4 regions of the Thermoanaerobacterium thermosaccharolyticum DSM 571 genome follow, and region 2 is predicted to be linked to each of the others. Evidence: riboswitches for the same ligand, from Rfam matches in the RefSeq annotation. Region 2 holds a riboswitch; each other region holds the start of a gene.

Region 1 (8,123 bases), 690 kb from region 2:
AAACTTACAAAAGAAGAGTATGATAAGATTAAACAGCATCCTAGCATATCGAGGAAAATTTTGGAGCCTATAGGGCTTTCGAAAGATATAATAGATGGAATCGAGAAGCACCATGAAAGGTACGACGGAAAAGGCTATCCCTTTGGGCTTGATGATGATAACATACCATTGATTGCTGCGATACTGTGTGTTGCAGATTCATTTGATGCAATGACATCTGATAGATCATACAGAAAAGGGATGCCTTTTGACGAAGCCGTAAATGAATTATTAAAGTATAAAGGGACACAATTCAATCCGCGGGTGGTAGATAGTGTAATATCTATATACATGAGAGACAGAAAAAAGATTGAGAGAATCAAAAGAGAAATTGAGATAGCTAACTAAAAAGGATATAGAAAAGTATCCTTTTTTTTGTTACAATTAAGTAAATGAGGTGTTTTTTATGTATCAGTCGTTATACAGGAAATACAGACCTCGAAATTTTAGTGAGGTTTTAGGGCAGAATCATATTGTTAGAACGTTAAAAAATCAGATAAAGACAGGAAGAATAGGACACGCTTATCTTTTTTGTGGGACTAGAGGTACAGGTAAAACCAGTGTTGCTAAGATTTTCGCAAAAGCAGTCAATTGTCCTAACAGTGTAGAAGGTGAGCCTTGCAATAGATGCCAAATATGTGAATCTGCAAACAACAATTCCCTTATAGATATAATAGAGATAGATGCAGCATCAAATAACAGCGTTGATGATGTAAGAGAATTGAGGGACAATATAATATATGCACCATCAATATGTAAGTACAAAGTGTATATTATCGATGAGGTTCACATGCTGTCAGGAAGTGCTTTTAATGCGCTTTTAAAAACGTTGGAGGAGCCGCCATCACATGCTATATTTATATTGGCAACTACAGAGCCAAATAAGATACCGGCTACTATTTTGTCAAGGTGTCAGAGATTTGATTTTAAAAGGATACCATCAAAGGTTATTTCACAAAATATAGGGAAAATTGCCAAAGACAGCAATATAAACATAGAGAATAGAGCTATTGCGATGATTGCCCGGCATGGAAATGGCTCTATGAGAGATGCTATAAGCATACTTGAACAGTGTGTGTCATACAATGATGTTTTAACGTATGATGATGTATGTGACATTCTTGGTACTGTAAATGATGATACATTATATACTCTTGTAAAAAGAATAAATGATAGAAACGCAAAGGAAGTCATAAACCAGATAGATAAATTGATGCTTTATGGCATAGATGTAAGCAACTTGATCAAAGCGATGTTGTCATTTTTGAGGGACATTGTTATTTACAAAACATGCGGTACAGAGTCTGAAGAAATACTAGAAACAGAGATAAATGATAAAATATTGAAGGCGTCGGAATTTGATATGTCGTTTTTGTCTAACGCTATAGAAAAGTTGATCGATTTACAAGGAAAAATTAGATACGCGCAATCACCAAGAATATTATTTGAAATAACAGTATTGAAGCTTATGAATCCTGAAATATCACCTGATATAGACAGCATTTTAGATAGGATTAAGAAACTTGAAAATAGATTGAATAACGTTAAAGTAGCATTTAATGGGGAAAATGATGCTGGTATTATATCTAAAAAAGATGTGGTAAAATCCGAAAAGGGTGTTCAAAATGATAAAGTTGCTGCAGATGAAATAAAAAAAGAGCACATAGAAATTACTGAAAGTGCAGATAAAAGCGGTAAAATCGATGCAAATGAAGTCTTTAATAAAGCACTGAATATAATAAAAAAAGATAGGCCGATGATTTTTTCTTTTTTGAGCTTAGGCAAACCGTATTTGAAAGACGGTAATTTTATGATAGAATATCCAAAGGAGCATGAATTCTACAAAGATGAACTGAATAAAGTTGAAAATAAAGATTATATTAAAGATGTTATTAAGAAATTGACTGGAATAGATTATATAGTGAACGTGGTAGTCAAAAAAAATGAAAATGACGAGTTGATTGAAGCAGTAAAAAAATATTTTGGCGATGTAGAAATTATAGATTAATTTATCACTACCCAGCCAAAATCAGCATATAAATAGGAAGAGAGTAGTAAAATATTAATAGGAGGTATTGTGGATGGCAAAAGGAGGATTTCCTGGCGGTTTTAACATGAATAACATGATAAAACAAGCACAGCAGATGCAAGAGCAAATGAAGAAAATGCAGGAAGAGCTTGAAAACAAGACGGTTGAAGAGTCTGCAGGCGGTGGAGCTGTAAAAGTGGTAGCTAATGGAAGAAAAGAGTTGATCAGTATAAAGATTGATCCTGCCGTTGTTGATAAGGACGATGTGGAGATGCTGGAAGACCTAGTCTTAGCAGCAGTAAATCAGGCTTTAAGAAGTGCTGAACGCATGATTGCAGAGGAAATGGGAAAAATTACAGGAGGTTTTAATATACCAGGCTTATTTTGAGGTGAATTAATTGATGAATGTTTATTCGAGGTCATTGTCAAGGCTGATAGATGAATTATCAAGACTTCCAGGTATTGGACGAAAAACAGCACAGAGACTTGCATTTTACATCTTGGATATGCCGAAAGATGACGTTATTAATTTATCTAATGCTATATTGGAGGCAAAAAACAATTTGAAATACTGCAACAAGTGTTATAATTTCACTGATAGCGATTTATGCAATATCTGTAGCGATGAAACCAGAGATTCATCTACTATTTGTGTGGTATCTGATCCGAAAGATGTAGTAGCTATGGAGAAAACAAGGGAGTATCGTGGTTTATACCATGTGCTGCATGGTGTAATATCACCCATGGACGGTATAGGACCAGAAGATATAAAGATAAAAGAATTGCTAGAAAGGATTAATAATAACGACATAAAGGAGATTATATTAGCGACAAATCCCGATATAGAAGGCGAAGCGACTGCTATGTACATTGCAAAACTTATAAAACCTTTTGGCATAAAAGTGACGAGGATAGCACATGGTGTACCTGTTGGTGGTGACCTCGAATATACTGATTCTGTTACTTTATCGAGGGCATTGGAAGGTAGAAGGGAAATGTAAATTTCTTGTAATTATTGTTAAACAAAAATAAATTCGTATCAAAGTAAAAAAAGTTGTGTCAAAGAAAATAAAGTTGTATCATAGAATCATGGTCAGAGGGAAAGAAAAGGCTCCTTCAAGCCATGATTTTTTGTTCAGAATCAAGGAAATAATAATTAAGGAATATTGCTGAACGCTTTTTTAATCAACTTACAAGGAGAATTTTAAAATACAAAGTACCAGAATTAAAAGAATGCTTGACTATAATAGTATAAAGTGATAATATATTCATTAATAAATTTAAAAGAGAATATTGAAAGCCTCTTATCAAGAGTGGTGGAGGGACTGGCCCGATGAAACCCGGCAACCGGCATTTATATGCGTTTGGTGCCAAATCCTGCAGGAAAAAACCTGAGAGATGAGAGGAGCGGCGTATTTTGGCCCTCTTCTCATTGAAGAGGGCCAAAAATTTTTAGGAGGTATGTCACATGGAATTTAAGATTGGTTTGTTGGGGTTTGGAACAGTAGGGAGCGGAGTCTATAAAATAGTTACATCAAGAAAACAGCATATAAAACAAAAAACGGGATTTTATCCTGAAATAAAAAAAATACTTGTGAAGCATCCTGATAAACCGAGAAATGTTAATGGTATAGATGAAATACTAACAACTGATGCTAACGAAATCTTGTGTGATAGCGAAATAAGTGCAATAATTGAAGTAATGGGAGGAATTGATCCTGCTTACGATTACGTGAAAAAGGCGTTAATTTCTAAGAAGCATGTTATTACTGCAAACAAAGAATTAATAGCAAAATATGGAGACGAGCTAAGAAAAATGGCAGAGGAAAACGGCGTATTTTTAAAATTTGAGGCAAGTGTTGCTGGAGCAATACCTGTTATACATCAGATTGAAAGACTCAAAATAACCGATGAAATAAATTTTGTTGGAGGAATAATAAACGGTACGACAAACTACATATTGACACAGATAATAGAAAAGGGAATGAAATATGATGAGGCACTTGCAGCCGCTCAAAAGCGAGGGTATGCGGAAAAGCAATCCGGATTACGATATAAAAGGATTCGATGCTCTGTATAAGCTTGTGATTCTCATAAAAAAAGCATTTGATGTTGATGTTTCTGTTAATTCAATAATGAGATATGGTATAAATGAAATAAAGTATGACGATATATATATTATGCTGGAAAATGGGGATATAAAATTAAACCATTTGCATGGGCTAAATACGAGAAGGGAAATGTCTATGCGAGTGTAGAGCCTATACTAATAGAAGCTAACAATATTTTAGCAAGTGTTGGTAATGTAAACAATGCTGTTATACTGAGAGGAGATCATTTTAAAGAATTTATTTTTATTGGAAAAGGTGCAGGACAAATGCCTACAGGGGATTCAGTTGTTGCAGATTTAATTGATATACTATTGAATTACGGCATTAAAGCAAATCATACGGCAAAACATATTTCAGCTTTTAACGGTAGTTTTACAGATGTATTTTATATAAGATTTAAACCATCTTACAAGTGCAATATAAAAAATATTTTAAAAATTTTTACTGATAATGGTGCTTCATTTAATGAGTCTGTTTATGATGGCAGTACTTATGCAGCAGTTTTCAAGCTTTTTGATAATGATATAAACAGGTTTATAGAAAGTTTAGAAAACAAAAAAATGTGTATAATAGAAAGTCTCTTCAAGGTGTTGTATAACGGAAATGAAGAGGATATTAGACATGTTAATACAATAGAAAGTGAAGTTATATAAAAAATTAGGCAAAATATAATGTATATCATTATGAAATATTTACTTTGAAAACAAATCTGTGATATAATTGTTGTTGTAAGGTGATGGAGCTCACCTTTAAATGCGTCGAAGCTGATGGCTCCTATTGGGTATACTAACTCAATAGGAGCTTATTTATTACTATCTTATGAAAATGGAGGGCAATTTTCATGGAATACATCTATATAGGAATTGGCGGTTTTTTCGGTGCGATTTTGAGATATATAGTTTCGAGCTATTATCAAAGTATATTGCATACTGTATTTCCGATTGAGACTTTCTTTATAAATATTTTTGGATCATTTTTATTAAGCTATATATCGAATTTGACACTTGAAGAATTTAAGGTTAATTTTAATATTAGATTGGCAATTACGACTGGGTTCATCGGTGCCTTTACTACATTTTCAACATTCACTAAAGAAACCATGGATTTATTAAGAAATGGAAGAATTGCAGTAGCTTTGATATATGTATTGCTGTCGATATTGGTTGGATTTATCATGTCATTTATAGGGTTTGAATTGGGAGATAAAACAGCAAAAATATTACAAGGACGTGAAGAAAATTGATGTCAAATATTTTGTTAGTAGGTCTTGGAGGAGTTTTCGGTGCAATTTTAAGGTATGAGATATCTAGGCATATTAAGGAAAACAGAGAATTTATTGTGCCTATTGAAACATTTGTAATCAATGTATTAGGTGCATTTCTCTTGAATGTTTTGTCAAACCCTAAGATTGTACATTTTTTTGATAATGATGTTAGATTGTTTATTATGACAGGATTTATAGGAGCATTTACCACTTATTCTACCTTTTCACATGAAACAATATACCTTCTTCGCCAAAAGCACTATGTACACGCTTTTTTGTACTCTGCTTCCACCGTCATTGTTGGTCTTATCGGAGCTTATTTAGGATATTATATTGGAAATCTATTTTAAATATTGTATTATAATATTGATGATACGAGAAGGGAGGGTTCTTTTGTTATTAGATTATTTTAAATTACTGTCAGCGCTATCGCTATCACTTGACATCCTTGAGAGAAGAAATTTTGGGCATGCTCGCAAAGTTGCATATGTTGCCATAAGATTGACAAGAAATTTAAATGTAAAAAGAGATGAAGAGTATAAAATATTTTATTCTGCTTTTCTTCATGACATAGGCAAAAGCGACGTATATGAAGATTTTATTTCAAATAACACATGGATGCATTCATTGCGAGGAAGCGATATGGTAAAAGATATGCCGAGAGGACATGAATTTTGTGAGATCATAAAGTATCATCATGAAAACTGGGATGGAAGCGGATATTTTCATATTAATGGAGATTCTATACCATTTGAAGCTCAGATAATATATTTGGCAGATCAGTTTGATGTGAAATACAATACAGTGTCTGTGAAAATGAATGAATACGAGACAAGAAAACATATAGAAAAATGGTTAAATGATGAATCAGGGAAATCGTTCAACCCAATAATTGTAAACGCATTAAAAGATCTAATGAAACAGGAAAAGTTCTGGCTCGACTATGAACATTATGACACGTTTGATGTTTTAAGACCTTATATATCTAATGAAACAATGATAGTTGACATAGATGATCTAAGCAAAATTGCACGGGTATTTTCGAATATAATTGATAACAAAAGCCACTTTACTTACAAGCATTCAAAAGGCATATCAGAAGTTGCATATAAAGCAGCTTTGATATCGGGGTATGACGAGATGACGGCAAAAAAGGTAAGAATTGCTGGACTTTTGCATGACTTAGGGAAGTTGGCTATCCCAAATGAAATACTAGATAAACCAGATAAATTAACCGAAGAAGAATTTATGATAATAAAATCCCATACATATTATACTAAGAAAATATTAATGGAAATAGGTGGCATTGATGATATAGCAGAGTGGGCTGCAAATCATCATGAAAAATTAGATGGTTCTGGATATCCTGAAGGACTTACTGGAGAAGACCTTGATGAAATTTCAAGGCTTATGGCGGTATGCGATATGTACCAAGCTCTGACAGAAGATAGGCCGTATAGAGCCGGCATGTCCCATATTGAAGCTGTTAATATCATCTATAAACTTGTCAAATTAAATAAAATAGATGGAGGATCTCTTGAAATAATAAAAGAAGTTGAATTATAGGTATACTCATCCATATTGCTGTCAACAATATGGATGAGGAGGTATTTCATGGGCTCACTATATAACATTTTTAAGGAAATTTCTGCTACAAAAGAAGAAAAAAATAACGAAAATGATGTTTTGATAAATGAAGTACAAAATACGATGAGGCAACTTAAGGATGCAGAAATATATTTTCAAAACGTCACAGATCCAGACTTGATAGATCAGGCAATATACAATCTTGAATCTCTTAGAAAAAAATACACATATTTATTGAAAAAAGCTAAAGAAAACGGAGTTAATTTTGACAATTTCAGTTCACTTATATCATAATTTGTCCCCCTCTTAATATAATAATCATAGGATGTATTAAGGGGGAATTTTTATGAATTTAAGCATTGAATATAATATAATCATAGCATACGTTGTTGGGCTCTTTTTATTGTACATATTAGGTTGGCTATTAGTTGTGCCGAGAAAATTTTTATTAAGGCTTATATTAAATGGTATAATAGGAGCATTAGTTTTGTTTTTTATAAATATGGCCGGCAAATCATTTGGGATATACGTTGGTATAAATCCGATAACTGCGCTGATTGTCGGATTTTTGGGGATACCAGGAGTGATTTTGCTTATTGTATTGCAATATATTGTGTAGTAAAAATTTCAAATAATTATAAGTGTAAATAGCCTCCTAAATTGAAATAATATAAGAGGTAATACTTTTTAAGGAGGTTATAAAGATGACTGTAAAAAGTGATATTGAAAAAGCTGTTGCTGCAGCACAGTCGGCACTTGGTACTTACGCTCAGTTTGCCAGTGCAACAGATGATCCAGCAGCGAAACAGATGTTTCAGCAAATGCAACAAGATATGCAAAGGCATGTCAACATGCTTAATAACAGGTTAAACTATATAAATTCAAATAACAAGCTAAATCAACAGCAACAGGCAACACAGCAAGTTCAAAATATACTATCAAATAAAAAATAATTGTAAGAGGCATCTGATGATGCCTCGAAAATTTTACATAAAATTAACATAAAACGAGAAAAAAACAAGCAATTATAAGATAATCAAACATAAAATTGATTATTGACCTATAAAAGAGTGATAAACATGTTGCAATATAT
Region 2 (8,123 bases):
ATTTGCCTATTGCCTTTATCTTGTTCATGGCTGTGATTATGACTATGCATACCTTTCATCATAAATAAATGCATTAATGGGCACAACAGTAGAAACAAAAACGGTAAAATAGTTGTTAAAAACTTCATCTGTAACACTCCTTTCATAAAATTTTTATTCAATTAATGGATATAGTAAAAGAAAACCGTCGATATTGCCATTAACAAAACTACCACCGCAATATCTAAAAAACCTTTTTTACTTTGTACCGGCATCTCATCTTTCTCAATAGTATTGTATTTTTTAATATAATGTGCCGCTATCAAAGCTGCAGCGATAAATATAGCACTAGCAAGATGAGCGATTGTAAATGGTGGTAAAATCATAGGATTTCCGACTCTAAAAAATTCTACAATAGATCTATTTATATTGAAGAAAATAACATATATGATAAATAATTGTCCATTGTATTTTATTTTGTCCCTTTTTCTCCAAAGCACGAAAAACATAATATAGTCAAGTAAAAATTCATAAACTTGTACAGGATGCAATAATTGTCCATTTACTTTTATTCCCCATGGCCATGGACGTGCCATTGCATACCCAAATATGTCGCATCCTATTCTTCCGATTGCTTGTCCTATAGCAAGCCCTGGCGACGCTAAATCTGCAATTTTCCAGAAATTTAATTTATATTTTCTAACATACCATATACTAAATAAAATCCCGGCAACTAAACTACCATGAATAGCCATCCCACCATCATGTATTTTCAGTATTTCAAGTGGATGTGTCAGGAAAAAATATGGTCGATATGTCAAAACGAATCCAAGCCTTCCCCCTATTATACCAACTATTATAAGGTACACGAGAAATTCTGAAACTTTGTCAACATCAAGGCCTTTTCTTTTGGCTTCTTTTAATGCCAAAATATACCCTGTGCCAACACCTATCGCTATCATTATTCCAAATAGATATATAGTGAAACCGCCAATATTAAACAAAGGTACTGTCATGAAAAATCTCCTCTCATATTAACTTTCATACTCATTCTTCAAAAAGATATATAAATTACTGTATCAATTGCTACAACAGTGTGCTAAAAGGCACTAATTCTCTGCTTTAAAAAATTTTATAAAAGATTGTCTTTATGTTTTACACCGATATTATTGCTATTACCGCCATAGCATCCATATATTATAACCTCCATTCCACATCTATCACTAACGCACGATATAATAAAAAATGATATAAGGTCTAAAATTAACTTAAGAAAAAGATACACTATAATAAAACCTTAGTACCATCTAGAAATTTATAATGCAAAAATCATGCCAAATAAAAAGGGCCTGAAAAATATCAAATCTCTAAATAAATTAGAGAATGATAGTTCAAACCCAAGTAAAAATTAATCAAATAGAAATTTATAATGCATTTTAGTAGATCATGTACGTCAGACCAAATTAACAGCAACCATGATGACTGTGCCCACCATGATGTCCTCCATCACTTTCATTTTTTACATATTTTTCTGGATTCTTTTCAAATTCTGCTTTACAACTTTTCGAACAGAAAAAATATTCCTTTCCATTGAATGTTGTTTTAGCTGCAGCATTATCCTCTTTAACATCCATTCCACACACTGGATCCTTAGCCATTTTTCACACCTCCTTTGATACATTATACCCATACTGGGTTTATGTTTATATGATATCATTTAATTACACAAAAGTCAATCGGAATATACATATTTATGTGCTTCTATTATTAATTTAAATATTATTGCCATAACATTATATTAAACAAATATCTAGTAAATTATTTTAAAAATGTCAAAAGCCCTCTTCTATTGTGAAGAGAGCTCTATAATAATTATTCTGCTGCTTTTTTAAGTGCTTGGTCAAGGTCATACAATATGTCGTCGATGTCTTCTATGCCTATTGAAAGTCTTATTTGGTCAGGGGTTACACCTGCTAATGACAATTCTTCTTCGTTTAATTGCGAATGTGTCGTGCTTGCTGGATGAATTACCAAAGACTTTGCGTCACCAACATTAGCCAGCAATGAGAATAATTCAAGGCTGTTTATGAATTTGATTCCAGCATTTATTCCACCTTTTATTCCAAATGTCAATATTGATCCAGCGCCTTTCGGTAGGTATTTCTTTGCAAGTTCATGGTATTTGTTTTCTTTAAGTCCAGGATAGTTTACCCACGTCACATTTGGATTGCTTGCTAAGAATTCTGCTACTTTTTGTGCATTTTCCACATGTCTTTGGACTCTTAATGACAAAGTCTCTAGTCCTTGTAAAAATAAAAATGCATTGAAGGGGCTTAAAGATGCACCAGTGTCTCTTAAAAGCTGTACCCTTAATTTTGTAATATATGCGGCCGGTCCAAATGATTCAACATATTTGATTCCGTGATAGCTGGGATCTGGCTCTACAAATTCAGTGAATCTTCCGCTTCCTGCCCAATCAAATTTTCCTGAATCTACTATTACTCCTCCTATTGATGTCCCGTGGCCTCCTATAAATTTTGTCGCTGAATGTACTACTATATCTGCCCCGTATTCAAACGGACGGAAAAGATATGGTGTTGCAAATGTGTTGTCTACAATTAGCGGTATTTTATTCTCATGCGCTATTTTTGCTATAGCCTCGAAATCAGGTATATTTATCCCGGGATTTCCTATTGTTTCTATATACAATGCCTTTGTTCTGTCTGTTATTGCTTTTCTGAAATTTTCAGGATCATCTGGATCTACAAATGTCGTTTTAATGCCAAGTTTAGGCAATGTTAAAGCGAAAAGATTGTATGTTCCACCATATAATGTACTTGCAGATACTATTTCATCACCTGCACCTGCTATATTTAATATAGAGTATGTTATAGCTGCAGCACCAGATGCTGTTGCAACTGCCCCTACTCCTCCTTCAAGTGCGGCAATTCTCTGTTCAAATACATCATTTGTCGGATTCATAATTCTTGTATATATGTTTCCTGCCTCTTTAAGATTGAATAATGCTGCTGCTTGATCAGTATCTTTAAAAACATATGATGTTGTCTGATAGATTGGAACAGCCATTGAACCTGTCGTAGGATCCGGCTTTTGCCCCGCATGTACCTGCAATGTATCAAATTTTAATTTTCTTTCTTCACTCATATAAATCTCTCCTCTTCATAATTTTAGTTTAAAGAAATTAAAATGTTATTCTTATAATTCACCTCTTTTCGCTTTTTTAGAATATTAAAAGCCCTCTTCGATGTAGAAGAGGGCTAAATTTACGCCGCTCCTCTCATCTCTCAGGTTTCCCTGCAGGATTTGGCACCAGACGCATAATATATGCCGGTTGCCGGGTTTCATCGGGCCAGTCCCTCCACCACTCTTGATAAGAGGTTCGATATTTTCTTTATATTGTTAATTATATTAACACTTTAAATCAATAATGTCAATAGGTATTCTTGGACATTTATCAGGTTGAAATTTAAAATCTATATAAATTTTCACTAAAATACCTATCAGATCTATCAGGAAATACTACAACTATATTTTTTGGTTCCTTTTGCTTATTAGCCTGTTTTATAGCCGCAGCAAAGGCAGCGCCCGACGATGATCCTACAAATAATCCTTCTCTTTTTGCAAGTTCCTTAACATAATAAAAGGCTTCATCATCAGATACCTTTTCGACATCATCTATTAAGCTTACATCCATAGTATCAGGTATAAAATCATTACCTATGCCCTCTATTTTATAGCATTTTACTAAATCTCCTCCACCAATTATTGAACCAATAGGATCAGCAAGCACGCCTTTTACTTTAGGATTTTTCTCTTTTAAATACCTAACTACACCTGTGAACGTTCCACCAGTACCTGCTCCAGCAATAAACACATCTACATTTCCATCCAAAGCATCATATATCTCTGGTCCTGTTGTTTCATAATGAGCCTTTACATTTGCCATATTTTTAAACTGGTTTGGAATATATGAGTCCTTAATCTCCTTTGCTAATTCATATGCTTTATCCATCGCTCCTTTCATTCCAAGCTCTTTAGGCGTATTTATTATTTCAGCACCCAAAGCTTTCATTAGTATCTGTTTTTCTACTGAAAATTTAGTTGGTACAACAAATATGACTTTATAACCTTTATTCAATGCTGCAAGTGCAAGGCCAATGCCCGTATTCCCAGCAGTAGGCTCTATTATAGTAGAACCTTTTTTTATTAACCCTTTATCTTCAGCATCTTTTATCATGTAATAGCACGTTCTATCTTTTACAGAACCACCAGGGTTCATGTTTTCTAGCTTGGCAAAGATGTTTACATATGGAGGTATATCAAAATGAGTTATTTTTAGAAGTGGTGTCTTGCCAATTAAATCACTGATTCCCTCTGCATATTTCATGATTTCAACTCCTTATTGCATTTTTTAAATCATCAATTAAATCCAGATAATTCTCAAGTCCAACTGATAGTCTTACTAACTTATCGGTTATGCCAAGCTTCAATCTCTGTTCCTCTGGTATAGACGCATGTGTCATTTTTGCTGGATATGAAATTAGGCTTTCATATCCGCCTAGGCTTTCCGCAAGTGTAATAAGTTTTACATTGTTTAATAATTTTAATGCCATATCTTTGTTTTTTAACTCAAATGAAATCACGCCTCCAAAGCCATCCATCTGCTCTTTTGCAATATCGTATCCTGGATGTGTATGTAAACCAGGATAATAAACTTTTTCAACTTCAGGTTGTTCCAAAAGCCAATTTGCAATTTCTTTGGCATTTTTCTCATGTCTTTCCATTCTAACGCTAAGTGTTTTTATTCCCCTAATCACAAGGTAAGAATCCTGTGGTCCTAAAATGCCACCAACTGCATTTTGCAGAAAATGAATTTTATGAGCTAATTCTTCACTATTAACAACGACAAGGCCTGCTACAACATCGCTATGGCCTCCAAGGTATTTTGTTGCACTATGAACAACTATGTCTGCACCTAATTCAATGGGTCTTTGGAAATATGGTGTCATAAAAGTATTATCAACTATCGAAAGTATGCTATATTCTTTAGCTATTCTTGAAATTTCTCTGATATTTGTAATTGTCATAAGAGGATTTGTAGGTGTTTCATAAAATATTGCCTTTGTATTTTTTGTTATACTATTTACAACATCATCTTTTAAAGACGTGTCTACAAATTTTGAAACTATGCCAAGCCTTTTAAAAACTTTCTCAAGTACCCTGAATGTTCCTCCATAAACATTATTTGAAACTATTACCTCGTCACCAGCATTAAAAAGCATCAAAACTGTCGATATTGCTGCCATGCCAGATGCAAAGGCAAAACCACCCTTTCCACCCTCTAGATCATTAATAAGCTTTTCTAATGATTCTCGTGTTGGATTACCTGTTCTTGAATATTCATAACCCCTATCTTTTCCTACGGCATCCTGTTTAAACGTCGATGTTTGGTATATAGGTGTTGATACTGCACCTGTTTTTTCGTCACCAAATATACCACCATGAATTAATTTTGTCTCCTTTCTCATCCTAAATCCTCCTTATTCTTTAATTCCTTTTGCTATAAATATTCCTGTTTTTGCTATCTCTCCTTTAGATGACTTTGCAGTTGCATAAAGTCCTGTTTCTTTTACAAGTATTTCTTTAAAGTTACTATGAATAAGCCATTTTTCTATATCTTCTAAATTAAATCCAAGCCATCTGTCGTACATTTCGAATCTTGCCCACTCACTACTGTGCTTCATAACATCTGTTATGATCAACATTCCGCCCGGCTTTAAAATCCTGTGTATTTCCATGATGCCTTTAAACGGATTTTCTACATGATGTAATACCATGTTTGAAAAAACTACATCGATAGAATCATCAATTATTGGTATTTGCTCCATACTTCCTTTTAAAAAAATTATGTTATTAATGCCAGCATTCTCAGCAGTTTGTTTTGCATATTTAAGCATTTCATCTGAAACGTCGATCCCAACAACTTCTCTTGCATATTTTGATAATTCCAAAGCCATAAATCCTGACCCTGTACCAATATCTGCAACAATTAAACCGCCTTTATTTTTTATGTTAGATCTTTCTATTGCAATGTTTCGAATATCATCATCGAAGTATTTTTTCCTAATCTCATCCCATTCTCCCGCTATACTGTCAAAATATTCTATATAGTTCATATAGCACCTCCTAATTTATAGTATTCCGATATGAATACTTGGTTATAATTAAAATACCATTCTTCTTCTAAAATGTCAATAAAAAAATTACTTTTTTAAAAAATTTCTTCAAGAAAAACATGGACTTCTCAAACTAAAAATTAACCCCCCTCCTGTAATAAAGAGGGGGATTAATTTAAGATTTATTAAAAATTTTATTTAGCTCATCAAAATCATACGTATTTATCACATCTTTCGCTTCAAGCCAACCTTTACGTGCAATGCCGATGCCATATTTTATGTCATCAAGTCCTTCTATCCTATGTGCATCTGGACAGATTGCAAATTTTACACCTTTTTCTTTTGCATATTTTATATATCTCCAATCCATGTCCAGTCTATAAGGGCTCGCATTTATTTCAATTATTTTGCCATATTCAGCAGCACTATCTATAACTTTATACACATCAAGGTCATAACCATCTCTTGCAAGGAGAAGCCTCCCTGTTAGATGTCCAATGATTTTTGTGTATCTATTTTTTATAGCTTTTATTATTCTCTCTGTCATATCATCTTTGCTCATTTTAAAGCTGGAATGAACAGATGCAATGACAAAGTCAAATCTTTTTAATATATCTTCATCATAATCAAGTGAACCGTCTCTTAATATATCAGATTCTATACCTTTTAATATCTTTATATCAGCATATTTATGATTCAATTCATCAATTTCATCCAATTGCCTTAAAATATCTTCTTCTTTAAGTCCATTTGCATAAAATGCAGATTTACTGTGATCTGTAATACCAATAATTTTATAACCGCGATCTCTTGCCGCATTCACCATCTCAGAAAGTGTATTTGCGCCGTCGCTGTATATCGTATGTACATGAAAAACCCCTTTGATGTCTTTTTCCTCTATTAATACTGGAAGTAACCCTTTTTCTGCCGCTTCAATTTCACCCATATTTTCGCGAAGTTCTGGAGGAATATACGATAAATTGAGATTATTAAATATCTCTTCTTCATCACGGCATTTAATAAGTAAATCACCCTTAAATAGACCATATTCATTCATCTTTATTCCCATTTGCCTTGCCCTATGCCTCATAGCTGTATTGTGCTCTTTGCTACCGGTAAAATGGTGCAATGCATATGGATACTCTTCATCTTTGACAACCCTTAAGTCTACATTTATGCCAGATTTCAATGTTATGCTAGTCTTAGTTTCTCCCTTAGCTACAATATCCCTTATACCTTCATATTTTGTAAATACGTCCATAAGCTTCTCAGGACTTTCTGTGGTAGCAAGAATATCTATATCTTTCACTATCTCTTCTCTTCGCCTTAAACTTCCAGCAATCTCGCATCTTATTATCAATCCACTATCAATAAGATATTGTTTTAATAAGGTAGCATCTAAATATGCATCCATAAATAGATGCTTACCACTAAACTGTTTTATAAATTGTATACCTTCAAGGATTTTTTTCTGTGTCTTTTCACCAAATCCAGGTAATTCAACTAGTCTATTTTCAATACAGGCATATTCCAGCTCACCAACCGTCTTTATATCCAATTTGTCATACAATGTTTTTATCTTTTTAGGTCCAAGACCTGGTATTTTTAACATCTCAATGAGGCCTTCAGGTATCGATGCTTTAAGATTATCATAGTATTCAAGTCTCCCAGTTGTAACAAGCTCTGTAAGCTTTTTATTAAGCGCATCACCAATGCCTTTTATATCCTTTAACCTATCTTCTTTTATTAATTTTTCAATATCATCATCAAGAACTTCTATTGTACGGGCAGCATTATAATATGCTCTCGACTTAAAAGGATTTTCACCTTTTAGCTCTAATAAAAGCCCTATTTCATTAAGTATATTGATAACAGTTTTCTTATCCATACTCATCACATCTCTTTATTATTTTAATATCACCCAACCTAAATAATTGCCGATACATT
Region 3 (8,123 bases), 120 kb from region 2:
TGCCTCAATTTCTTCACCTTTTATTTTTTTTATCTTCACCTTTGCCTTTTGCCCTTTAATAGCTCCTCTTACCTTAATAATATTGCCACTTAAATGTGTTAATCCATGTCCATTTAAGTCCATATCATCTATATTAACAATTATTTCTTCGTTTTTCTTCATGTCACATTTCCCCTAAACTTTGATATACATTATATATACCATACATGTGTAAATACGTCAAAATAATTCATTATAAATATATTATCACACATATATATAATCTGAATATTATATATTAAAAATACTAAAATGGGGGTTTTATATATGTATGATTATAACGATCTTTATATACAAACATATGATATGAGCCAAAAAGGCTTGGCTGAGGCATATATACCGATGCAAAAGTATGTATCATCGTATCCGCCTGAACAAGGTTTAAGGAGAGGAACAATTTTCCCTGAATTAGATAAGCCATACATTGAGGAAAAAGCGAGGGGGTACTAATAAATGGATGCAAATCAAGTAGCTCTTATCAAAAAAATAATGGAGTTAGATTTTGCGTGTATAGACTTAAATCTTTACCTTGACACACATCCTGAAGATCAAAAAGCATTAAAAGATTACAACTACTATAGCCAACAGTCAAAATCATTAAAAGTACAATATGAGCAACTTTATGGTCCATTGATGTCTTTCGGTGAAACACCTTCACAGTGTAACAGATTTAGGTGGGTAGATGACCCATGGCCATGGGAAATTCAGTATTAAAGAGGTGATACTATGTGGGTGTATGAAAAAAAATTAGAATATCCTGCCAATGTATGTAAGCCAGACATCAAGATGGCTAAATTTTTAATAGCACAGTATGGAGGACCGGATGGTGAATTAGCTGCAGCGTTGAGATACCAGACTCAAAGATACACAATGCCTACAGGCCAAGCAAAGGGAACATTGACAGATATATCCACAGAAGAATTTGCGCATCTTGAAATAATTGCCACAATGGTATTTAAGCTTTTAAAAGGTGTACCAGCAGAAGAGCTTAGAAGAGAAGGGCTTGGTGAGCAGTACACCGAACACGACAGGGCAATTTTCTACAACGACGCAACAGGAATGCTTTGGACAGCGGCGTACATTCAAGCAAAGGGTGATGTAATCGCAGATCTTCATGAAGACATGGCAGCCGAGGAAAAAGCAAGGGCAACATATGAACACCTTATAAACCTTACTGATGATCCATGTGTAAAAGATACATTGAGATTTTTAAGAGAAAGAGAAATTGTACACTTCCAGAGATTTGGAGAGACTTTAGATAGGGTAAGAGAACATCTAAGATGCAAAAAAATATATTAAAGTAAAAGCCGGAACCACCGGCTTTTACTCTTTGTTTAATTCGCTAAATACTTTATCGGCTATCCTAACCGCCTCTTGCGCATTTGCACCATAATAATCAGCGCCGATTTTCATTGCATAATCTTTTGTAAGCACAGCACCACCAACCATGATTTTTACATCATGTTCCTTCCTTAATATTTTAATCGTCTTTTCCATATTGTTAAGCGTCGTAGTCATTAAGGCACTAAGCCCTACAAGCGGTGCTTTCGTCCGCTTCAGTTCGTCAACTATAGTAGATGGTTTCACATCTTTCCCAAGATCTATTACCTCGTACCCGTAATTTTCAAGAAGGACTTTGACTATATTTTTACCTATGTCGTGTATGTCGCCTTCTACTGTAGCAAGTATTATTTTGCCTTTAGATCCCATTCCTTTTGGCATCTTTTCTTTTAAAACTTTAAAAGCGCTTTCTACAACTTCAGCGGAGTTTAAAAGCTGCGGTAGAAAATATATTCCCTTATCGTACTTGTCTCCTACATCCTTCAATGCAGGTATTATTGTATTATCTACTATGCTTAATGGTTCTACGCCTTCATTAAGTATTTCCAGCACTAATCTATCTATGTCTGCCTTTTTACCTTCTAGTATGTTTTTATAAAGCATTTGGCTTGCATCTTTTTTTAGTTTTTCTTCAATCGTTGCATCGGATATATTGCTGATTTTATCATCTTTTTTATATGTCTGTATGTATTTTTCACATCTTGCATCCCTAGATGTCAAAACCATTGATGCATTTAATATATCCATCGTAATTTTATCGTTTGGATTTACTATCACTGCATCAAGGCCGTATGATGCTGCCATGGCAAGAAATGCAGTATTTATAAGTTGCCGCTCAGGCAAACCATAAGATATGTTGCTAAGTCCAATAATCGTGCTTACACCAAGTTCACTTTTTACAAGTTTAATTGCCTTTAAAGTTTCAATCGCCGCCGTCTGCTCCGATGACACCGTAAGAGCTATGCAATCAATTATAATATCTTCCTTTGGTATTCCATAGTCAAAGGCTGTTTTTACAATCTTTTCAGCATTTTTAAGCCTTTCCTCCGCATTTCTAGGAAGCCCTTCATCGCTTATTGTAAGTCCTATAACGTTAGTACCATACTTTTTAACAATGGGCAATACTTCTTGTAAGCTTTTTTCTTTTGCGCTTACAGAGTTTATAATCGGCTTTCCTCTTACTATTCTTACTGCATTTTCTATTGCTTTGACATTGCTGCTATCTATCTGCAACGGCAGATTGACAATATTTTGAATCTGCGAGACGACATAAGGCATTAGCTTCTCTTCATCTATTCCCGGCACTCCAATATTTATATCCAACATATCAGCGCCTAAATTTTCCTGTGAGCTCGCTTCATCAAACAGAATATTAAACTTACCCTCTTTTATAGCCGCACTTAGCCTTTTTTTACCTGTCGGATTTATCCTCTCACCTATTATACATATTGGGTTATTTTCACCTATGAAAACAGTTTTTGTATTTGATGAAACTGCTGTCACTTTCCTCATGGTCGATTTATGCTCAACATTATATACATCGTTCTTTAATAATTTAATGAACTCCGGTGTCGTGCCACAGCAGCCACCTACAATAGATGCGCCACACTCTAAAAGTTTTTTTGACTGATGTACAAATTGCTCCGGCGATACATTGTAGAACGTCTTGCCATCCTTTAAATGAGGCATCCCGGCATTTGGCTGCGCTAAAATAGGTATTCGAGCAACTTCCGACATCTTTTTTACTATATCAGCCATCATATCAGGCCCTGTAGAACAATTCACGCCAATAGCGTCAAGCCCCAACCCTTGAAGACTCACAACAGCTGTCACAGGATCTGTCCCCATCAATGTTCTTCCATCTTCTTGAAACGTCATAGTGCATATTACTTTTAAATTCGTATTTTCTTTCACTGCAAGAATAGCCGCCTTAGCTTCTAAAATATCTGACATAGTTTCTATTAGTGCTAAATCTGCACCTGCCTTTTCACCTTCTACAGCGACTTCAGAAAAGGCATTATATGCTTCATCAAATGTAAGTTTGCCGAAAGGCTCCATCAATTCTCCAATAGGTCCCATCGAAAGGGCAACCGCTTTATCTCCTGCAGCCTTCTTTGCTATCTTAACAGCACTTCTTACTATCAACGGTACATCGCCAGAAAGATTATAAGCTTTCAATTTTATCCTATTGGCACCAAAAGTATTTGTTTCAATCACATCAGCGCCAGCATCGATGTACGATTTATGAATTTCATATACGATATCCGGGTGTGTTATGTTATAGTACTCTGGGCACTCACCTGTTTTAAGCCCTTTCATTTGAAGCATCGTTCCCATTGCTCCATCAAACACAATTACACTATTCTTTAAGTTCTTTAAAATATCCAATGATTACATCTCCTTACAGTGATTACAAAACTTCTTTTTTAATATCTGTCTTTATATTTTTTACATTATTGATAATATCGACGACGATGTCCGTCCTCCCAAGCGGCATAATATGAACACCACTTACCAGATTTTTTATCTTATTTATAAACTCTACCGCAATTTTAAGTCCTTCGCCTTTTCCGTTGTTTTTTAATCTTTCAAGGATGTAATCAGGTATTTCAATGCCTGGTACCTTTGCATTTAAATTGACAGCCATTTTATAACTTTTAAGCGGCAGAACACCTACTAAGACAGGTATGCCGAACTTGCTTATTGCATCAAGGAATCTATATAATATTTTTTCATCATAAACCGGTTGTGTCTGTATAAATGATGCCCCATTTTCTATTTTTATCTTTAATTTTTCTATTGATTCTTTGCTTAAATCATTTGGATTTGCTGTAGTACCTATACAAAAGCTTGTCGATGACTCCAGCCTGTTTCCACTGTAGTCAAAACCGTTGTTTAACGATTTTGCAATCTTAATTAACCCTATAGAATCCACATCGTATACACCAGTTGCTTGAGGTACATCTCCACGTTTAGGATCATCACCCGTCAATGCAAGAATATTTCTTACTCCAAGAGCATACGCCCCTAAAAGCTCTGCCTGAAGACCTATAAGATTTCTATCCCTGCAAGTTAGATGGAATATAGTTTCAATATTCAGATGATTTTGTAGAAGATGTGCAAGCGCAATCGGACTCATCCTCATGTTTGCCATAGGACAGTCAGTTATATTTAAAGCATCCACTATTCCATACAATTTTCTTGCTTCTTCAATAGAATTTGAAATATCAGCTCCTTTTGGCGTTGACATCTCAACAGTAACAACAAATTCACGGTTATTGAGCTTTTGACATAAATTTTTTGAATTTAACAATATAACCCCTCCTGATAAAAATAAAAAAATCTCTTCGCCAAAAGAAGAGATAAATGTGCTCCCATCTTTCAGCGATACGCTGCTGGAATTGGCACCGTGATATCCGGTTGCCGAGCTTCATAGGGCCAGTCCCTCCGCTACTCTTGATAAGAGTTTATTATATTAATTTGTTAAATTATATAATACAATCCAGATGCTTAAATGTCAATGAAATATTTGTTGAATCATTAAAATTCCTTGGTGTTTTATGCTGCAATTAATCTTTTATTTTTTTAAAAATGTGAAAAGATATATATGAGGTGATTTTATGAGATACAGAAAAATAGTCGAACCTGTAGTTTCCATCACATCAGGACCTGATGAAATAGAAAACCTAAACAACGCATTAAATTTACTTCCACTTCAAAATTTAATAGATGCAGGCAATACAGTTGTGATTACACCTAATTTTGTCAAAAGCAAACCGCCACAAAGCGGTACAATAGTCGGTCCAAATACATTAAGGGCATTAATCAGGTATATAAAATCGAAAAATCCCGGAAGAATAGTAATTGCCGCCGGTTCTGGCGGTGATCCTACGCCAAAAGTCATGTCAGATAATGGCATTGATAAAGTCATATCAGAAGAGGGCGTCGAGTTTGTGGATTTAAATTATGGACCTTATGTAGAACTGTTGCTTGACGATTGCCTCGTTAAATCTACAAAAGTAAATGACCTTTATGAAAAGATGGATGTTTTGATTTCATTCACTCAAATGAAGATACACGAGGAAGCGACTGTGTCCCTTGGAATAAAAAACATAGCTTTAAGCTGGCCTCCTGCAGAAATACATGGATTTCCGAAAAAAAATCTAGGAATACATGATGACCTCCACAATTTCATAAGAGCAATGGCAGAAAAAATTTCTATAGACCTTACAATATTAAGCGCACAAGAAGCAATGATAGGCACAGGCCCATCTGAAGGAAAGCCTATCAATGCAAACATGATAATAGCAGGAACCGATCCTGTAGCAACTGACACGGTAGGTGCCAGAATGTTTGGATTCATGCCGCAGGGGGTAAACTATTTATTTCAATGCGCCAAAAGAGGTGTAGGAACAGGCGAATTAAAAAATGTCACAATTAAAGGAATACCATTACAACAGGCTGAATTAAATTTTTCAACTTTAGCGTATGGCTATGGCATTGCGCTGGATTCAAATGGAATCAAACAAATGGTACCTGGCAAATCATAAAAATGTTAAGTTGCACAAATAAAGGTTTTAATTATTAAATATATTATGAGATTCCACTGCAAAAGTCTTCTTTATCTATTATTAGATAAAACATTTTTAAATTTAGGCAAATTTTGGAATCGCATAAAACTAGTTAAAAATTAGTTTTGCAGTGGAATCATATGTATTATCTTAATATTGTATTTATATTTTTTTAATGACAGGTTTGTATTCTTTATTTATTACCTTTTTACTATAGTATTTAATGCCTATAAATGATATAGCCGTAAATAACAGTCCCGATATAGCTTCTATCATCTGGGAAAAATTATCTATTCCAAATATATGTGCTACAGCATAACCAGCAAACACACCTACAAAGAAAAATAAAAGCGGTATGCCATACATTATCATAGTAGCCTTTAACATTGAAGTTTCTCTAATTTCTAATAAAACATTATCACCAACTTTTAATTCATCAATTGCATCAACTTCAACCATCATTCTGTTATTGCTTCCCATATCACATGCATGGCATTTCCCGCACATGTCATTTCTTAGTAGCTCAACTTTTGCTTTTCCATCTTTTATATTGGCAACGCATCCTTTTTCAGTCATTAATTAACGCCTCACTCATTTTTTTAACCAGCTTTACAAAATATTTAAACATTTATTTTGTTTACAATCAAGCTTGTCTTAAAAGGATATATGGAATCTGTAGGACATTTTTCAACACACGCCATGCATGATACGCATTTTTCATAATCTATCTTAGCTAAATTATCTATGACATGCACGGCATCATAATTACATGCTCTTTCACACGCTTTGCATCCTATACATCCAACTGTACACACTGGCCTTACATTTTTGCCTTTATCAGTATTAGAGCATATAACCCTTGTCTTAGTGTTTGCATCAACTAACTCTATTATATTTTTAGGACAAGCATCTACACAAATCCCACACCCAGTGCATTTATCCTCATCAACAACAGCGACTCCATCGCCTATTACATGTATAGCGTCAAATGGGCACAATTTTTCACATGTTCCAAGGCCAAGACATCCAAAACGGCACCCTTTTGATCCATCTTGGTACTGCACTGCTGACCTGCAGTCATCGATACCAAAATATTTATATTTTTCTAATGCATTTTTTCTAGTACCATTGCACTTAACAAATGCTACCATCTTTTTATTACTAACATCTGTTTTGACACCAAGAATAGCCCCAACTTTTTTAGCAGCAGATGCTCCTCCCACTTTACATCCGTCTATTGGTGCATTACCTGTTGATACTGCATGTGCGAATCCGTCACAACCTGGATATCCACATGCACCACAATTAGCACCAGGAAGGGCATTTCTTACTTCAACTTCTTTTTGATCAACCTTAACTTCAAATTTTTTAGATGCGTATGCTAAAACTATTCCAAATACTAAACCCATTCCTCCAAGGCTTGCTAATGGCAATATCAAATATGGCAATATTCCACTCATTCAAAGCACTCCTTTATATTAATCCTTGAAAACCGAGAAAAGCTATTGACATTAAGCCAGCACCAATAAGCGCTATCGGAAATCCCTCCAACACTTTTGAAATTGGCGCAAGCTCTAGTCTTTCCCTTATTCCAGCATATAAAACAATCGCAAGCGTAAATCCTACAGCTGAACCAAATCCATTCACCACTGACTCAATGAAGTTATAGTTTTGTTGAACATTTAAAAGTGCAACACCTAAAACTGCACAGTTTGTCGTTATAAGCGGTAAATATATGCCTAACGCTTGATGCAAAGCTGGACTTGATTTTTTTATTACCATTTCTACAAATTGTACCAGTGAAGCTATTACAAGTATAAACGCTATTGTCTCAAGGTAAGATAAGCCTAGTGGCACAAGTATCATATTATACACTATGTATGCAAAAGCAGATGCTATTGTCATGACAAATGTAACAGCTATACCCATTCCAAGTGCTGTCTCAACATTCTTTGAAACACCGAGAAAAGGACATTCACCTAAAAATCTTACTAATACGAAGTTATTTACAAGTATAGAACTAATCAGTATAAGTATAAGCTCTGTCAGCATGTGATGCACCTCCCAACAATGCCTTCTTTTTTATTGCCTTCTCTCTTCTCTTTTTTTGAACGCCTTCCATTAATCTAAAGAATCCAAGAAGAAGACCTAATGTTATAAATGCTCCTGGAG
Region 4 (8,123 bases), 1.4 Mb from region 2:
TCTAATTTTTCCATTTCATATCAACTCCTAAAATAAACCTATTACAATATATTAAAGTATATGCGATAGTGCAACTGGCAATTTACGAAGAAAAATGTTAAAATATATATATCAATTTGCAAAGAGGTGATACGATGGATATTAAGGTTGAAAGCTTTAAATTAGATCATAGAACTGTAAGGGCACCGTATGTGAGAAAAGCAGGAGTTTTAGTAGGTCCTAATGGAGATGTCGTTACAAAATACGATGTGAGATTGACTCAGCCAAATGTTGATTCAATACCTACAGGTGGCATGCATACTTTAGAGCACTTGTTTGCGACGTATTTTAGAGATTATATGGACGATATAATAGACATTTCGCCTATGGGCTGCAGGACTGGCTTCTATCTTGTAAAATTTGGAGATACACCTGTTGATGAAATAAAGGATGTATTAAAGAAGGTTTTAAAAAGAGTCTTGGAAACAAAAGAAGAAGATGTTCCTGCGACAAATGAGGTACAGTGCGGAAACTACAGAGATCATTCGCTGTTTACAGCAAAAGAATACGCAAAGTCTGTTTTAGAGAAACTGTAAGCAGTAATATATAAATAAAACCGCGAATAAACTATTGTGAGGTGTCTTATATGCACAATAGATCTTTTGTTCGCGGTGCTTTTATATTGACAATAGCCAATGTTATTGATAGGGCTATTGGATTTGTCTTTAGGATTATTCTTTCAAATTTGCTTGGCTCAGAAGGCACAGGAATATACCAAATAGCTCTTCCGATCTACTTCGTATCTATCACATTCATAACATCAGGTATTACCGCAGTTACGTCCCGGTTTGTATCTGAAGAAAGAGCGAAAAGAAATAGAAAAAATATATTTAGCATAATGGAAGTTTCATTTTTTATCGTTATTTTGATGGGCATTGTAATTTCATCTGTCATATTTTTTAATGCTAAGTACATATCTGATAACTTGCTCCACGAACCGAGAGCATATCTATCTATATTAGTTTTCACACCTGTATTAATAATCGTGTCTTCATCTTCGATATTTAAAGGTTTTTTTCAAGGGTTAATAAATATGATTCCAGCTTCTGTATCCGAAATAGTGGAGCAGATTGTAAGAGTGTCTTTGACATTGTATTTATTCAGTATATTAACTGACATAAAATTAGAGTATGCTGCTGTAATAGCTGTATTGGGTATTGCTGCTGGTGAGGTAACAAGTTTTTTTATGTATATATTCTATTATAGACGTGAATTGTGCTATATAAAAGAAGAAATACCAGATGAAGGTGAGACATGGGACAAATTAGACATCGCCAAAACGATAATAAAGACATCTTTTCCTATTACAATTTCTAGAATGATAGTAAATATACTTGACCTTTTTGAATCTCTTATCATACCTTCTAGATTGATAAAGTCTGGTTTGACCCACAAAGAGGCAATATCAGAGTTTGGTAAACTTTCAGGAATGGCTTATCCACTTGCATATATGCCTGCAGTAATAACCATGAGTTTATCTGTTACTGTATTGCCTGCTGTCTCTGAAGCTGCTTCGCTCAAAAAATGGGATACGGTGAGACTGCGCATAAATCAAGCAATAGGGTACACTACAATGATAGCAATACCGGCTATTATATTGTTTCTTACGTTACATGATGAGATAGCCACTTTGCTTTATCCAAACAGTCCTGGTGTCGGAGCACTTGTAAAAATAATTGCTGCGGGTAGCATCTTTGCATATCTGGAATCTATTGTTACCAGCATATTAAATGGACTTGGAATGCAAAATATGGTCCTGAAAAATTCTGTTATCTGGACCGTTATTTCGGTAATAGCTATGTATGTCCTAATACCGATACCTAGTTTAAGACTATTTGGATATATATACGGTTTTATATTTGCGGATATTCTTGTGTTCATATTAAATTTTAGAGAATTAGTTAAGGTAACAGGCCTTACAGTTGACTATAACAATTGGTTTTTTAAACCACTTACATCTGCGCTTATAATGAGCATAGCTGATACAATTATGTATTTTAACTTGATATCGGTAATAGCTAATAAATGGATCGTAATGTTTATTACCGTATCATCTGGATTAGCCTTGTATCTATTGATAAGTTATATTATAAAACTGCCATATTTGAGTGATTTGAACAAATTAATATTTTCAAGGAGTAAATGAAAGATTTAATTTTTAGTAAAAAATAAACCCGTGAAACACGGGCTTTTATTTTCCTAAGATTTTAAAATGCTGGTACTATAGCGCCTTTGTATTTGTCTTCTATAAATTTTTTGACTTCCTCGGAATTTAAAGCTTTTGCTAATTTTTGTATAGCAGGGTCATTCTGATTATCTGGTCTTACAACCAATACATTAGCATACGGCGAATCTTTATCTTCCATGAAAATTGCATCTTTCAATGGATTCAAATTTGCCTCTAATGCAAAGTTTGTATTTATTATTGCTAAGTCTACGTCTTGAAGTGTCCTTGGTAATTGAGGTGCTTCAAGCTCTACAAATTTTAGATGCTTTGGATTGTAGACTATATCTCTAGGTGTCTGTGTGAGTCCATTTGGATCTTTTAACTTTATTAAACCTTGTTTTTGCAAAAGTAGTAATGCTCTTCCTTCGTTTGTAGCATCATTTGGCACTGCCACGGTTGCACCGTCTTTTATTTCATCTTTCGATTTTATCTTTTTTGAATATGCTCCCATTGGTTCTACGTGTACTTTGACTAGTGGCACCAGTTTCATATTATTTTTCTTTTCGAAGTCTTCTAGATATGGAACGTGCTGAAAGAAATTGGCATCTATTTGTTTGTCGTTTAATGCAGTATTAGGAGTCACATAGTCAGTAAATTCTTTTATTTCGAGATCTACTCCTTCTTTTGCTAAAATTGGCTTTACTACATTAAGTATTTCTGCGTGAGGATTTGGGGATGCCCCTACAACTATTTTTGTCATTTTATTTGAATTAGTACCTGCATTTGAGTTGGTCTCATTAGTATTTGCCTTAGTGCATCCTACAAGGGCGAATGATAATGTTAATATTAATGTAATCAATAATATTATTTTTTTCATCTATACCATCCTTTCATCTTTTATCAACTTTTTTTGCCAGGTAGTTTCCTAATCTTTGTACGATTTCTACAAAGACGATTAAAACGATTATTGTTGCAATGAGTACATCTGTTTCAAATCTTTGATATCCATACCTTATAGCTAAATCTCCAAGACCACCCCCTCCAATAGCACCTGCCATAGCAGAATAGCCGAGAATATTTATGATTGTAAGTGTTATACCCAATATCAGTGAGGGCAGTGACTCTGGTATCATGACTTTAAATATTATCTGTGGGATTGTTGCACCAACAGATATTGATGCTTCTATGACACCCCAATCAACTTCTTTCAGCGATGACTCAATTACTCTGGCTACAAAAGGGGCAGCCGCAACTGACAGAGGTACTATTGCTGCTGTTGGTCCAATTGTAGTACCTACTATGAGCCTTGAAAGTGGGAAAATTGCAATTATAAGAATTATAAATGGTATTGATCTCATAATGTTAATGATGGTACCCAATATGTGGTTTAGTTTTATATTTTCGGATAAATGGCCTTTATCTGTTATTACCAGTATTATTCCTAGCGGTAGACCTATTATTACAGAAAAAAGGGTAGAGAAAAATACCATATACAGTGATTCCCACAAAGGCTGCTCCAAAAGCTGCCATAAGTTTATTAAGTATTGTATTGTGTTACTAGATGATACCATTTTTAAGCACCTCTATTCTAAGGCTGTTTTTTTCTAAAAATTTTATTGCATCTTTTATAGAACTTGGATCTCCATTAATCTTTATAAGGAGATTTCCTATTTGGGAGTTCTGGACTCTTTCTATATTTCCAGAGATTATATTGACGTCAACGTCGAATTTTTTTATCATATGCGATATTACAGGCTCGTTGCTGCTGTTTCCAAAGAATGACAGACGCAATATTTCTTCATTTGGATTCTCGTCGTCTATGAGGATGTCTGGTGGAAGCTCTGCTATCATATCTTTTAAAAATCTTTTCGACGTCTCCGTAGAAGGATTGGAAAAAATGTCTATTACATTTCCTTCTTCGATGATAACGCCATTTTCCAAAACAGCGACTCTATCACATAAGTTTCTTATGACTGACATTTCATGTGTTATGACGACTATTGTGATACCGTATTGTTTGTTGATATTTCTCAGCAAGTTTAATATTGATTCTGTCGTCGTCGGGTCTAATGCAGATGTCGCTTCATCTGATAAAATTATATTGGGATTATTGGCAAGCGCCCTTGCTATGCCGACTCTTTGCTTCTGACCACCAGATAGTTGCGAAGGATATGCGTATTTCTTGTCTTCAAGTTCAACGACTTTAAGAAGCTCGTTTACTCGCTTTTTTATAACAGAATCTTTAGCTTTTGAGATTTTTAAAGGAAAAGCTATGTTTTCATACACTGTAGAGTTCATCAAAAGATTGAAATGCTGAAATATCATGCCAATCTTTTTTCTCATTTCACGAAGTTCTTTTGGGCTTAACTTTGTCATGTCAGTACCATTTATGGAGACACTTCCCGTTGTGGGCTTTTCAAGCATGTTTATGCACCTTATTAATGATGATTTGCCAGCGCCGCTTAAGCCCATTATGCCGTATATTTCACCATCATTTATTGTTAAATTTATGTCTTTGAGTGCAACTACATCTTTTCCATTTGTGCTGTATACTTTGCTTAAATTCTTAATTGTTATCAATGTATTTCACCTTCTTTATGAAAAGTTTGGAGAGTTAAAAAATGCAATAAAAAAAACCTCCCAATGAAAGAGGTTAGATCCTCTCTCATCTCTCAGCATTAAAGCCGCAGGAATTGGCACCATTGCACTTTCGTGCCGGTTGCCGGGTTTCATCGGGCCAGTCCCTCCACCTCTCTGGATAAGAGAATAATTTCATTTTTAAATTGTTAAAATGATTATATAGGATTAAAAATGAAAAGTCAAGCGAAATTTTCATACTCGTAGATATTAAATTTATGTCATTCTCATATTGACACAGTGCTTACAAGTTTATGTTGAATTATGAGAATAATCGCTTATAATATAAATGTAAGATAAGTTAACTTATTAATAATTTGTCATAGACGAAAGGACAAAATCTTATGAAAGAATTAAGTGGGCGCCAACTAGAGATTTTAAAAAAAGTTATGTCAAAAGAGATGTCCAGCTTAGACGATATCGTCGCTAATTATAAATTAAGCAAAAGAACAATTTATAGAGAGATAAATGCCATAAATGAATACATTAAAGATTACAACTTAAAGTTGAAAAACAATGAAGGTGTTTTGGCAGTAGAAGGTGCTGACAGCGATATAGAGAAATTTAATTTTGATGTTATAGGTTATCGTCCTAGTGTAGATGCTGAGAAAAGGCGAAAGTTAATTCTCTCAGAGCTACTACAAATGAAAGAGCCTGTTAAGCTGGAGTATTTTGCAAGAGAGTACAATGTCACAACTGCTACAATTAGCTATGACATAAAAGAAATAGATAAATGGCTAAGTAGGCAAAAAGTCACAATTGTGACTAAGCCAGGTGTTGGCATATATGTAAAAGGTGATGAAAGCAATATAAGAAAGGCTATAATAAATTTTCTCTATGACAATGTTGCGACGAAAGACTTAATGGAATTTTTAAATAGAGGGTACAATAATATAAACAGATTAAGTGAGGACATCAATGACAGGCTATTGCGACTTATTGATTATGACACAGTTTTGAAGATAGAGAAAGCTATACAAAGATTAGAGAAATCACTGGACTACGAGCTGGCTGAAAGCTCTTATATGGGGCTTACAGTTCACCTGGCATTGGCGTTAAAGAGAATAAAAGAAGGCGAAAAGATCAAAATAGGTAATGAAAGCCTTCTTGAACTTAAAAAATCAGATGAGTACAGATTTGCAGAAATGCTTGCTAAATATTTGGAAGAAGAATTTGATGTCTTTATTCCTGAAGATGAAATCGGTTATATAACAATTCATCTTCAAGGTGCCAGATATAGAGCAAACACGGAAGATGTAAATGACGAATTTGTAAATGAAGTTTTATACGATATGATAGACGTTGCTGAAAGAGTATTTGGCACAAGTTTTAGAGATGATTCAATGCTTTTAAGTGGTTTAAAGACTCATCTAAGACCTACGATTTTTAGACTAAGGATGGGCCTTGCAATAAGGAATCCACTTATAAACGATATAAAAGACAGGTATAGTGCACTGTTTGAAAGGTGTATATTAATTGCAAATGTATTGAAGAATAAGCTTGATGTTGATGTTCCAGATGATGAGATTGGCTATATTGCGATGCATTTTGGAGCAGCTATAGCAAGGAAAAATGACAAAACGAAAAGGCATAATATTCTAGTAGTATGTGCAAGTGGAATCGGCACATCCAGAATGCTTTTGTCAAAGCTTCAGATGTTTCCGCAGTTAAACATTGTAGATACCGTTTCAAGCCTTAGAGTAAAAGATTTTAAAGATAGATATGATATTGACTTAATTGTATCTACTATACCTCTTGATATAAAGGACAAAAAAACGGTAATTGTCAATCCATTACTTTTAGACGATGACGTCAAAAAGTTAAAAGATGCATTAAATACAGACTTCATAATGGATTTTTCCAGCAGAAAGGCAGAAGGCGATAAATATAAAGAGCTTCTGCACATAGCAGAATACGGTAAAAGAATTATTGAATTGTGCAGCTCTCTCAAATTTAAAGATGTCTTCGGCAAAAATTCAAAAGAGATTATTGATTCTCTTTTGGAGGATTTTGTGAATATTGACAGTATTGACAAAGAAAAAATTGATTCAATAAAAGAGAAGCTTTTGGGAAGAGAGAGCCTTGGCAAGATTATTCTGCCTGGCAAAGGATTTGTAATCTACCACTGTACAGCATCTAGTTTAAATAAACCAATCCTCATCTTCGGAAAAGTAAAAAGCGAAGTTAGAATGAAAAATTTAATGAACAATTATGAAATCATTAAGACAGCGTTTTTGATGGTTGCACCTGATAGCGACAAGATGTGGATAGAGATACTTGGCGATTTAAGCGTTTCATTTATAGAAAGCAAAGATCTTGTTGAAACGCTGAATAGTACAAGCAATCTGGATGAAGCTAGGGAAATGGTGCAAAGGGCATTGATGGAAAAATATTATGATGAGATTAAAAGAAACCTTGTAGGTGATTAAAATGTTTAGTATTTCATTAAAACAGCGTAAGATATTTTATGTAATGCTGTCATTGGTATGGCTTGGGACGGCAGTTTATTCTATGGTAAATGACACTTTTTTGCATGGCTTTGAAATTCTTGTATTTGGTGCATTTTTCATTGGAGGAATTGCACTTGTTCAAGGGTATATGATAAGAATGCTTAAAATGTATGATAAAAATTTAAAAAAAGGGATAAATAACAACAAAAAAAGCCATAAAAATAATCATAAAAGGAGGTAATGAATATGGCTATACATGGTGTTATATTATGCAGTTGGGGGGCTACATCAAGCGCATTAGCAAAAAAAGTCACAGATGAAGCAAAAAAGCAAGGCTTGGACGTAACAGTTGATGCAGGTGGAACAGGTGAATTTAAGAAAAAAGCTGAAGGATACGATGTTGCTCTTTTAGAGCCGCAGGTAAGACATTTAAAAAAGGAAGTAGAGACAATCGCAGAAAAGTATAACATTCCTGTAGACATTGTTGATATGCAGGCTTTTGCGCTTATGGATGCCAAGAAGATATTAAATCAGATAATAGAACTTGCCAAAAAATCCGGCAAGGAAGCATAGGAGGTAATATAGATGAACGACAGACTTACAAATAACTGGTTTATGAAGTGGATGGAATCATCGTTGATGCCTGTGCTGGCTAGAATAGCACAGAATGTCATTCTTCAATCAATAAGGGATGCTTTTTCTAGTTTTGCATTGCCAGTTATATTGACAGGTTCGTTGTTTTTGATAATAGCAAATCCACCTCTTGCAGAAGGTGCAAATTGGGGACCGATCGTTGCATGGGCTAACGCAATAAAACCTATTGCAGGACA

The links. Region 2 has a riboswitch for S-adenosylmethionine ahead of TTHE_RS03640 (homocysteine synthase). Riboswitches for the same ligand answer to the same signal wherever they lie in the genome.
Region 1: it holds a riboswitch for S-adenosylmethionine, as region 2 does, so the genes downstream of both, TTHE_RS14465 (homoserine dehydrogenase) here and TTHE_RS03640 (homocysteine synthase) in region 2, are expected to answer to the same signal.
Region 3: it holds a riboswitch for S-adenosylmethionine, as region 2 does, so the genes downstream of both, TTHE_RS04230 (methylenetetrahydrofolate reductase) here and TTHE_RS03640 (homocysteine synthase) in region 2, are expected to answer to the same signal.
Region 4: it holds a riboswitch for S-adenosylmethionine, as region 2 does, so the genes downstream of both, TTHE_RS10465 (methionine ABC transporter ATP-binding protein) here and TTHE_RS03640 (homocysteine synthase) in region 2, are expected to answer to the same signal.

What each region holds. Positions count from the first base shown of each region.
Region 1 covers NC_014410.1:53,214-61,336, forward strand. Annotated here, with positions in the region: gene TTHE_RS00260 (HD domain-containing phosphohydrolase) at 1-387, shown strand, start outside; gene dnaX (DNA polymerase III subunit gamma/tau) at 446-2,047, shown strand; gene TTHE_RS00270 (YbaB/EbfC family nucleoid-associated protein) at 2,121-2,456, shown strand; gene recR (recombination mediator RecR) at 2,470-3,069, shown strand; SAM riboswitch class I at 3,370-3,473, shown strand; gene TTHE_RS14465 (homoserine dehydrogenase) at 3,537-4,148, shown strand; gene TTHE_RS14470 (hypothetical protein) at 4,096-4,326, shown strand; partial or broken gene TTHE_RS14755 (homoserine dehydrogenase) at 4,272-4,421, shown strand; gene TTHE_RS14475 (hypothetical protein) at 4,446-4,832, shown strand; fluoride riboswitch at 4,903-4,963, shown strand; gene crcB (fluoride efflux transporter CrcB) at 5,021-5,422, shown strand; gene crcB (fluoride efflux transporter CrcB) at 5,422-5,793, shown strand; gene TTHE_RS00295 (HD-GYP domain-containing protein) at 5,837-7,009, shown strand; gene TTHE_RS00300 (DUF2508 family protein) at 7,058-7,324, shown strand; gene TTHE_RS00305 (pro-sigmaK processing inhibitor BofA family protein) at 7,377-7,649, shown strand; gene TTHE_RS00310 (DUF1657 domain-containing protein) at 7,735-7,983, shown strand.
Region 2 covers NC_014410.1:740,192-748,314, reverse strand. Annotated here, with positions in the region: gene TTHE_RS13905 (DUF2933 domain-containing protein) at 1-128, opposite strand, end outside; gene lgt (prolipoprotein diacylglyceryl transferase) at 162-995, opposite strand; gene TTHE_RS03645 (YHS domain-containing protein) at 1,443-1,637, opposite strand; gene TTHE_RS03640 (homocysteine synthase) at 1,852-3,144, opposite strand; SAM riboswitch class I at 3,275-3,377, opposite strand; gene cysK (cysteine synthase A) at 3,467-4,387, opposite strand; gene TTHE_RS03630 (bifunctional cystathionine gamma-lyase/homocysteine desulfhydrase) at 4,392-5,528, opposite strand; gene TTHE_RS03625 (class I SAM-dependent methyltransferase) at 5,541-6,176, opposite strand; gene polX (DNA polymerase/3'-5' exonuclease PolX) at 6,352-8,064, opposite strand.
Region 3 covers NC_014410.1:862,970-871,092, reverse strand. Annotated here, with positions in the region: gene rlmD (23S rRNA (uracil(1939)-C(5))-methyltransferase RlmD) at 1-162, opposite strand, end outside; gene TTHE_RS04250 (spore coat associated protein CotJA) at 307-489, shown strand; gene TTHE_RS04245 (spore coat protein CotJB) at 493-753, shown strand; gene TTHE_RS04240 (manganese catalase family protein) at 766-1,338, shown strand; gene TTHE_RS04235 (homocysteine S-methyltransferase family protein) at 1,363-3,768, opposite strand; gene TTHE_RS04230 (methylenetetrahydrofolate reductase) at 3,791-4,693, opposite strand; SAM riboswitch class I at 4,752-4,846, opposite strand; gene TTHE_RS04225 (DUF362 domain-containing protein) at 5,001-5,930, shown strand; gene TTHE_RS04220 (SoxR reducing system RseC family protein) at 6,114-6,527, opposite strand; gene TTHE_RS04215 (RnfABCDGE type electron transport complex subunit B) at 6,572-7,411, opposite strand; gene rsxA (electron transport complex subunit RsxA) at 7,425-8,003, opposite strand; gene rsxE (electron transport complex subunit RsxE) at 7,972-8,123, opposite strand, start outside.
Region 4 covers NC_014410.1:2,090,828-2,098,950, reverse strand. Annotated here, with positions in the region: gene TTHE_RS10490 (hypothetical protein) at 1-14, opposite strand, end outside; gene TTHE_RS10485 (S-ribosylhomocysteine lyase) at 135-575, shown strand; gene spoVB (stage V sporulation protein B) at 626-2,185, shown strand; gene TTHE_RS10475 (MetQ/NlpA family ABC transporter substrate-binding protein) at 2,247-3,083, opposite strand; gene TTHE_RS10470 (methionine ABC transporter permease) at 3,097-3,777, opposite strand; gene TTHE_RS10465 (methionine ABC transporter ATP-binding protein) at 3,764-4,786, opposite strand; SAM riboswitch class I at 4,869-4,971, opposite strand; gene TTHE_RS10460 (BglG family transcription antiterminator) at 5,188-7,272, shown strand; gene TTHE_RS10455 (hypothetical protein) at 7,274-7,534, shown strand; gene TTHE_RS10450 (PTS sugar transporter subunit IIB) at 7,540-7,866, shown strand; gene TTHE_RS10445 (PTS sugar transporter subunit IIC) at 7,879-8,123, shown strand, end outside.